2 regions of the Neobacillus sp. S1115 genome follow, and region 1 is predicted to be linked to the other one. Evidence: a T-box and tRNA genes for the amino acid it is inferred to sense, from the RefSeq annotation. Region 1 holds a T-box; the other holds one or more tRNA genes.
The links. The T-box of region 1 lies ahead of trpS (tryptophan--tRNA ligase). A T-box ahead of a tRNA ligase gene usually reads a tRNA of that ligase, here a tRNA-Trp.
Positions count from the first base shown of each region.

Region 2: it encodes a tRNA-Trp, which carries the amino acid that the T-box ahead of trpS (tryptophan--tRNA ligase) is inferred to sense. The anticodon was not compared.

Region 1 is NZ_AP038275.1:1,718,986-1,723,400, reverse strand. Features, by position in the region: gene ACZ5B7_RS08435 (peptide ABC transporter substrate-binding protein) at 1-1,278, opposite strand, end outside; T-box leader at 1,903-2,121, shown strand; gene trpS (tryptophan--tRNA ligase) at 2,170-3,159, shown strand; gene ACZ5B7_RS08425 (YjbA family protein) at 3,214-3,960, opposite strand.
Region 2 is NZ_AP038275.1:4,173,221-4,177,635, reverse strand. Features, by position in the region: rRNA gene ACZ5B7_RS20200 (23S ribosomal RNA) at 1-1,967, shown strand, start outside; tRNA gene ACZ5B7_RS20195 (tRNA-Leu) at 2,214-2,300, shown strand; tRNA gene ACZ5B7_RS20190 (tRNA-Gly) at 2,314-2,388, shown strand; tRNA gene ACZ5B7_RS20185 (tRNA-Leu) at 2,394-2,482, shown strand; tRNA gene ACZ5B7_RS20180 (tRNA-Ala) at 2,581-2,656, shown strand; tRNA gene ACZ5B7_RS20175 (tRNA-Met) at 2,675-2,748, shown strand; tRNA gene ACZ5B7_RS20170 (tRNA-Tyr) at 2,774-2,858, shown strand; tRNA gene ACZ5B7_RS20165 (tRNA-Trp) at 2,864-2,934, shown strand; gene ACZ5B7_RS20160 (NUDIX hydrolase) at 3,072-3,839, shown strand; tRNA gene ACZ5B7_RS20155 (tRNA-Ile) at 3,993-4,066, shown strand; gene mutM (bifunctional DNA-formamidopyrimidine glycosylase/DNA-(apurinic or apyrimidinic site) lyase) at 4,174-4,415, shown strand, end outside.

The sequences.
Region 1 (4,415 bases):
TTTCTCCAATTGGTCCTTAATGAAAGCATCAGTAACTTTTGATGATTCAGTATCTTGGCCAACATAAGTAAAGCTTACATCTTTAAGACCAGTTTCTGCAAGTCCTTTTTCCCAAAGCTTTTTAGCTTCTGCTTTATTAGATTTTAGGTAGGTTCCAGCAGTTTCGCGGAAATCTTTCCCATCTAAAAATGAGAAGCCTTTTGGTACAAGGTAATCAGCTGCAACTGAGCCGTTTGCTAATACATCTTCAACTAAAGCTTTTTTGTCTACAGATAGAGCAATTGCTTTACGGATATTAACATTTTTCAAAGCTGGGTTCTTTTCATTCATTTTCAACCACCAGATGGATGGCTCTTGGTAACGAAGTAAATCTTTTGCTCCTTCAAATTGTGAAAGGATTGCTGCTTGTGCAAGTTTTGGTGTAATATCAGCTTCGCCAGCAGTGTATGCATTTGCAGAAGCCTGTGGATCTTTAGATACGTTGAAATTAATCTTTTCTAACGTAACTTCTTTTGCATTCCAATAGTCTGCATTTTTTTCTAATACCCATTCAGTTCCTGTTGGGCCAGCCCACTTAGTCAATTTAAATGGACCATTGAAAAGTAAATGCGCAGCATCTTTTGCATAATCAGCACCTTGTTCTGTAACAAACTTTTCGTTTTGTGGGCTGAAAAGCGGGAATGTTAAGTATGATTCAATATATGGAAGAGCTCTTACTAGAGTAATTTCTAGAGTATTGTCGTCTAATGCTTTGATACCTAAATCTTCAAGCTTAGCTTTTCCCGCAACAATTTCAGAGGCATTTTTGATTTTACCTTCCATGAAATATGGACCATATGGAGAAGCTTGTTCTGGATTGATTGCACGTCTCCATGCAAATACAAAGTCATTTGCGGTAACAGGGTCACCGTTTGACCATTTTACATCTTTTTTCAATTTGATAGTGAGAACAGTTTTGTCATCATTATAAGTTGGCATGCCATCAGCGACACCAGGAATAACTTTTTGATCTGGATCTAAACGATATAGGCCTTCGTTTGTAGCATTAAGTGTTGTAAAAGCCAATACGTCTTGTGCCATAACGCTGTCCATTGTTGGAATTTCAGCAGATTCAAGAACGTTTAGTTCTTGTTTATCAGCTAATTTCTCAGTACCAGCATTATTTTTGCCTTCATTTTTACCAGTTTCTTTCTTATCACCGCCGCCGGAACATGCTGCTAAAAACATGCTAAGCACTAGCGATAACACTAAAAGTAGTGAAAGTTTTGATTTCTTCACTATGTAGACCTCCCTTTTCTATTATTCTGAAAAATTACTACATTCTCTATTATACATATTTTCATTCTCTTGTACATTACTTTTTGAAAATTAATTTACATTTTCAAGACAATCTTACGTATGAATTACAATTTACTATGTTATAATTTATATTTATAAAGGTTTTTTCGGGTTATAAAACCTTACATTACAACGTTTCGGAGGAATAAAAGTGAAATTTTCCCCTAATAAAAGTGTAATATTGGTAGCGTTTACACAGCTTTCCATTTTCATTTTATCCTTTATTTTTTACGGCGAAATTTCTATTGTTAGCTATATCAATATATCTTTTTATATCTCATTTGCTCTTCTCCTTTCTTTTTTTCTCATTTTTACCATTCAAAGTGGTTTTTATGATGCGATTTTCAAGTCCTTCAACTTTGTACTATCGTTTAGGACTAATAAACGGAGATTCGAGGATGTTCCCGGTTTATCAGAACTTGTCACGATTAATAAAAATCCCTTCCTTTTTTATGCAATTATAAATGGCCTTTTTATGGTCATTGCCCTTGTTGTTTATTATGTTTTACTGACTTGAAATGAAATATGTAAATCATTTATAATGGGAAATAATTAAATAACAGTAAAAAAGCATTGAAAAAGAGTAGTACGTATCGTCCTTTGTTTTAGAGAGTTTGTGGGTGGTGGAAACAAACACAAAGAAATACGGAATGGACTTTGGAGCTTCTTTCTGAGCCTTTATAAGAGGAAAAGTAAGAGTAGACGTTCCCCGCGTTAAAGGGTTTTAAAGTGACTCATTTTTTTGAGTAATTAGGGTGGTACCGCGAGCCATTCGTCCCTATCTTTGGGGATGAATGGCTTTTTTTATCTATTTGTTTAGGAGGATTATTTATGAAAACAATATTTTCGGGAATTCAGCCAAGTGGAACAATTACACTTGGTAACTATATTGGTGCACTTAAGCAATTCGTGGAGCTGCAGAATGAATATAATTGCTACTTCTGCATCGTTGACCAGCATGCAATAACTGTCCCGCAAGATCCCGCAACTTTGAGAAAGAACATCCGCAGCTTGGCTGCCTTGTATATTGCAGTAGGAATCGATCCGGAAAAAGCGACATTATTTATCCAATCAGAAGTTCCCGCTCATGCTCAAGCCGGATGGTTAATGCAATGCGTGTCCTATATCGGGGAATTGGAGCGTATGACCCAATTTAAGGATAAATCAGCAGGAAAAGAGGCTGTATCTGCAAGTTTATTAACCTACCCTCCATTAATGGCCGCAGATATTTTATTGTATAATGCTGACCTTGTTCCAGTAGGAGAAGACCAAAAACAACATTTAGAGCTTACACGTGACCTTGCCGAAAGATTCAATAAAAAATATAGAGAAATACTCACGATACCAGAAGTGCGCATTCCGGAGGTCGGTGCCCGTATTATGTCCTTGCAGGACCCGACTAAGAAAATGAGCAAATCCGATCCGAACCAAAAAGCATTCCTTGCATTGCTTGATGACCCAAAACAAATTGAAAAGAAAATTAAAAGTGCTGTGACCGATTCAGAAGGAATTGTTAAGTATGACAAAGAAAATAAACCAGGTATTTCAAACCTTTTATCCATATACACTATCTTAGGAAATAAGACTATTGCTGAACTTGAAGAGATGTACCATGGAAAAGGGTATGGGGACTTTAAGGGTGATTTGGCCAATGTTGTTATTAATGCATTTAAACCAATCCAAGATAAATACTATGAATTAATGGAATCAAATGAATTAGATGAAATATTAGACCTTGGTGCAGAGAAAGCAAATAAAATTGCAAGCCTTACCTTAAAGAAAATGGAAAATGCAATGGGTCTTGGAAGAAAGCGCAAATAGTAAAAAAGCCTGAACCGCAAAAGGAATGAATTATATTCCTTTTGGGCCAGGCTTTTAGTTTACCTTTGGACCGTGTTCCATTTCCCAAAGCTTCTCAAAAAATGGCTGTCCCTTTATTAAATTTTCACAAAAGATTTCGTGTTTTTTAGACCAGCCAAATTTGATTTCTTCATAAAGTTGTTCCCAGGCATCAGCAAAATTCAGTTCTTGGATTGTTTGGTAGCGTTCTGGGCACCACTCAGTAAACCAATAACGAATCTCCGCTTCATTATTCGATGAAAACAACTGATCTAAAGCCATAAACAGAAGCTGCTTTATCTGCCGTTCTTTTCTTGTCAAGCCCAGCATTAACGTAGGCTCTGGAGAAAGAATATGGAAGTCCTTTTTGCTCGACTGATTATAAAATACAAATTCTTTTGGTTCATGATTGCTGATCATTTCGTACACGAGCTGTTCCTGTCTTGGTATTAACCGGCTTTTTCGAATCGGAATATTATAGCCAATCGTATCAACAGCAAGAATTCCTACCCCATCGGTTACCACAAAGCAGTAATCCAATTGGATCCGTTCATGGTTTTTTCTTAAATACGCTTTTTGAAAAATATCATCTAGAAGCTGTTGTGGCAATTCAGATAAATCATTTTCAATATAGTTAAAAAGAATTGGCTCCACTTTTAGCAGCGGTACTTGGTCAAGTAGTTCAACTCCGTCATCCTTGCGCCATTCGTGGAAGTGGCAGACATTATAACCGTTTTCTTCTCCTTCAAACCAATTCACCCATACATCATGAAGATATAACATTGTATAATCCCTCACTTCAAGAAACTGTTTGTCAATCAGTATGGGCAGGCTACAGTTAAATTATTCCTTTATATACATTTTGCTCCTTTGCATTTATATTAATAGTAATTTTGACCTAAAAAATTTTGTTATCACTTTATTGTTTAGAGCAATATATATTAAAAGATATACATATGCTATCAGTCCTGTTGATTTCCGCTCCGGGCACTCGCTTTCCGCGGGGAGGTCCTGGAGCCTCCTCGGCGCTATTGCGCCTGCGGGGTCTCCAGTGACCTCTATATCCCGCAGGAGTCGAGTGCCCTCCGCTCCAATCAACAGGGAGCCAAGTTAACTATCACATTCACTCTTGCTAGACTCTTTTAGCATAAATTTTGATTTCACCGCTTATTTTTATTATTTAATTGTAAGTTGAAGTTCTTGGTTGAATACACTCGTTGATTGGAGCGGAAGGCGCG
Region 2 (4,415 bases), 2.5 Mb from region 1:
AATGACTTATCCGTGGGAGTCAGACTGCGAGTGATAAGATCCGTAGTCAAAAGGGAAACAGCCCAGACCACCAGCTAAGGTCCCAAAGTATACGTTAAGTGGAAAAGGATGTGGAGTTGCTTAGACAACCAGGATGTTGGCTTAGAAGCAGCCACCATTTAAAGAGTGCGTAATAGCTCACTGGTCGAGTGACTCTGCGCCGAAAATGTACCGGGGCTAAACGTATCACCGAAGCTGTGGGTGGACACCTCATGGTGTCCGCGGTAGGAGAGCGTTCTAAGGGCGTTGAAGCTAGACCGTAAGGACTGGTGGAGCGCTTAGAAGTGAGAATGCCGGTATGAGTAGCGAAAGATGAGTGAGAATCTCATCCACCGTATGCCTAAGGTTTCCTGAGGAAGGCTCGTCCGCTCAGGGTTAGTCGGGACCTAAGCCGAGGCCGAAAGGCGTAGGCGATGGACAACAGGTTGATATTCCTGTACCACCTCTTTATCGTTTGAGTGATGGGGGGACGCAGGAGGATAGGGTAAGCGCACTGCTGGATATGTGCGTGCAAGCAGTTAGGCTGGTGAATAGGAAAATCCGTTCACCGAACAGGCTCGAGCTGTGATGCCGAGGGAATTATAGTACCGAAGTTCCTGATTCCACACTGCCAAGAAAAGCCTCTAGCGAGATAAAAGGTGCCCGTACCGCAAACCGACACAGGTAGGCGAGGAGAGAATCCTAAGGTGAGCGAGAGAACTCTCGTTAAGGAACTCGGCAAAATGACCCCGTAACTTCGGGAGAAGGGGTGCTTTTTGGGGTGAATAGCCCCGAAGAGCCGCAGTGAATAGGCCCAGGCGACTGTTTAGCAAAAACACAGGTCTCTGCAAAGCCGCAAGGCGAAGTATAGGGGCTGACGCCTGCCCGGTGCTGGAAGGTTAAGAGGAGGGGTTAGCGTAAGCGAAGCTCTGAATCGAAGCCCCAGTAAACGGCGGCCGTAACTATAACGGTCCTAAGGTAGCGAAATTCCTTGTCGGGTAAGTTCCGACCCGCACGAAAGGCGTAACGATCTGGGCACTGTCTCAACGAGAGACTCGGTGAAATTATAGTACCTGTGAAGATGCAGGTTACCCGCGACAGGACGGAAAGACCCCATGGAGCTTTACTGTAGCCTGATATTGAATTTTGGTACAGCTTGTACAGGATAGGTAGGAGCCTGAGATGCCGGAGCGCCAGCTTCGGTGGAGGCGTCGGTGGGATACTACCCTGGCTGTATTGAAATTCTAACCCGCACCCCTGATCGGGGTGGGAGACAGTGTCAGGTGGGCAGTTTGACTGGGGCGGTCGCCTCCTAAAGTGTAACGGAGGCGCCCAAAGGTTCCCTCAGAATGGTTGGAAATCATTCGCAGAGTGTAAAGGCACAAGGGAGCTTGACTGCGAGACCTACAAGTCGAGCAGGGACGAAAGTCGGGCTTAGTGATCCGGTGGTTCCGCATGGAAGGGCCATCGCTCAACGGATAAAAGCTACCCTGGGGATAACAGGCTTATCTCCCCCAAGAGTCCACATCGACGGGGAGGTTTGGCACCTCGATGTCGGCTCATCGCATCCTGGGGCTGTAGTCGGTCCCAAGGGTTGGGCTGTTCGCCCATTAAAGCGGTACGCGAGCTGGGTTCAGAACGTCGTGAGACAGTTCGGTCCCTATCCGTCGTGGGCGCAGGAAATTTGAGAGGAGCTGTCCTTAGTACGAGAGGACCGGGATGGACGCACCGCTGGTGTACCAGTTGTCTTGCCAAAGGCATCGCTGGGTAGCTATGTGCGGACGGGATAAGTGCTGAAAGCATCTAAGCATGAAGCCCCCCTCTAGATGAGATTTCCCATAGCGTCAAGCTAGTAAGATCCCTGAAAGATGATCAGGTTGATAGGTCAGAGGTGGAAGCGCGGTGACGTGTGGAGCTGACTGATACTAATCGATCGAGGACTTAACCAAAATCGAAAAGCGGAAGCGGCCGGTTAGCAACGTATGGCCTGGAGGACTTTGACTGAGATAAAGGAAACACGATGAGCGAAGCGAATCGATGTTGACTTATCGTAGGGAAAAGACCGAAGGACACTAGTTGCTGGACGCTGGAGCTAGACAATTATCAATGTAAAATGGTAACTCGTTCTTATCATACTTCTTCTTTATTATCTAGTTTTGAGGGAATGAAATCCCAATAATCAATATTATTACTTTGCGGGTGTGGCGGAATCGGCAGACGCGCTAGATTCAGGTTCTAGTGGTAGTAATACCGTATGGGTTCAAGTCCCTTTACCCGCACCAAAAAGATCAAAATGCGGAAGTAGTTCAGTGGTAGAACACCACCTTGCCAAGGTGGGGGTCGCGGGTTCGAATCCCGTCTTCCGCTCCAAACATGCCGGGGTGGCGGAACTGGCAGACGCACAGGACTTAAAATCCTGCGGTAGGTGACTACCGTACCGGTTCGATTCCGGTCCTCGGCACCATTTTCATTACGGGAAATAGCTTAGCTTGGTAAAGCACTACGTTCGGGATGTACGGGTTGTTAACTTCGAATCCTGTTTACCCGATTATCTAAAAGTATGGGGCCTTAGCTCAGCTGGGAGAGCGCCTGCTTTGCACGCAGGAGGTCAGCGGTTCGATCCCGCTAGGCTCCACCATTTTCATATTTTATTTTTGGCGGTGTAGCTCAGCTGGCTAGAGCGTACGGTTCATACCCGTAAGGTCGGGGGTTCGATCCCCTCCGCCGCTATTATTTTTTTTGCAAAATTTATAATGGAGGGGTAGCGAAGTGGCTAAACGCGGCGGACTGTAAATCCGCTCCCTCAGGGTTCGGCGGTTCGAATCCGTCCCCCTCCACCATTTATAGGGGCATAGTTTAAAGGTAGAACTAAGGTCTCCAAAACCTTCAGTGTGGGTTCGATTCCTACTGCCCCTGTCTATAGATTTTAAAAAGAACGCCTTCTGAATATTTTCAGGAAGGCGTTTTTTGTGCTAAATTGTATTGAACTAACAAATGGAACCTATTTCATTAAAACGCGTAAACTGGTGTAATTCAATGAAAAGGGGAAAAAAATGTTTTATGTAAGAGAAGTTTATCTGCTTGTTCCTGATAAGGTAAGTGATTTCAATGAAATTTTTGATGAACTTATTTATCCGGCTAAAATAAAAAGTGGGGCAAAAATTATCGGCCGCTGGATGACAAAAGGGAAAGAGGAAGTAACGATTATCTGGGAGTATCCGAGTCATAAAGAATATATAAAAATTGAAGAGCGTGTTATTAAAGATGAGTTGTATAAACAATTACAAAACCGCATTTCAAGTATAGACGAAATTTTTATAGATACTCGAAAAGACTATTTATCTTCATTGGGGGAATATACAAAAACAAAACAGACGATAACGGTTAGTGGGTATATTACAAATGAGAACCAAGAAACTTTATTAGTAAAAACGTATTGGAGAGCAGATACGTGGGAACTTCCTGGTGGTGGCGTTGATGAAGGAGAAACTTTAGACATGGCACTTGTTCGGGAGATTTTTGAGGAAACAGGCATTCAAGTTGAGTTGATTGGAGTATCGGGTGTGTATTCAAATGGAAGTACTGTTTCAATTGTTTTTCTTGGAAAGTATGCAGGCGGTGAGCCTAAAACATCCAAGGAGACCAAGGAAGTTCGATTCGTCAAACTCGATTCTTCCAATGTTTCACACTATATTAAGAGAGGTAAATTTATTCCCAGGGTGAAAGATGCAATGGAGGGAAATTGGGCTCCCTATGAAGCTTTCAAGGTCCGTCCATATGAATTATTAAAAAGAATGGAAGGTAATTTTGAAAAGGATTAAGTAATGTGCTGCCCGATTGACGCTGTGAACCTATTATAAATTTCTATTCAGCGCGCCAATTATCAAAATAATGAAAAAGACTGTGATATTTATCGACAATTAAAAGAATTCCTGTTATAATTATATACGTCTTTGATAATTATTTTTTATTATGGGCCTATAGCTCAGCTGGTTAGAGCGCACGCCTGATAAGCGTGAGGTCGATGGTTCAAGTCCATTTAGGCCCACTTCAATAGAGTAACTGTTTAAAACCGAGTCGATATGATTCGGTTTTTTTATTTGATTTTACCCGTTTTGGATAGCATAAAGGAAAAGAGTTTTGGAGGAAGACATTATGCCTGAACTGCCGGAAATGGAAAACTATAAGATTCTTTTAAGCCAAATGATTGCAGGTAAAACCATTACCGATGTCCAAGTTAACCGTGAAAAATCAATAAATGTGAATCCCGAACTTTTTAAAAGAACCGTACTTAATCAAAAAATAACCACCATCAATCGAAGGGGGAAACACCTTCTTTTTCAACTCCAAAATGGGCAGGTTCTGTTATTGCATCTAATGCTCGGCGGATGGATGTT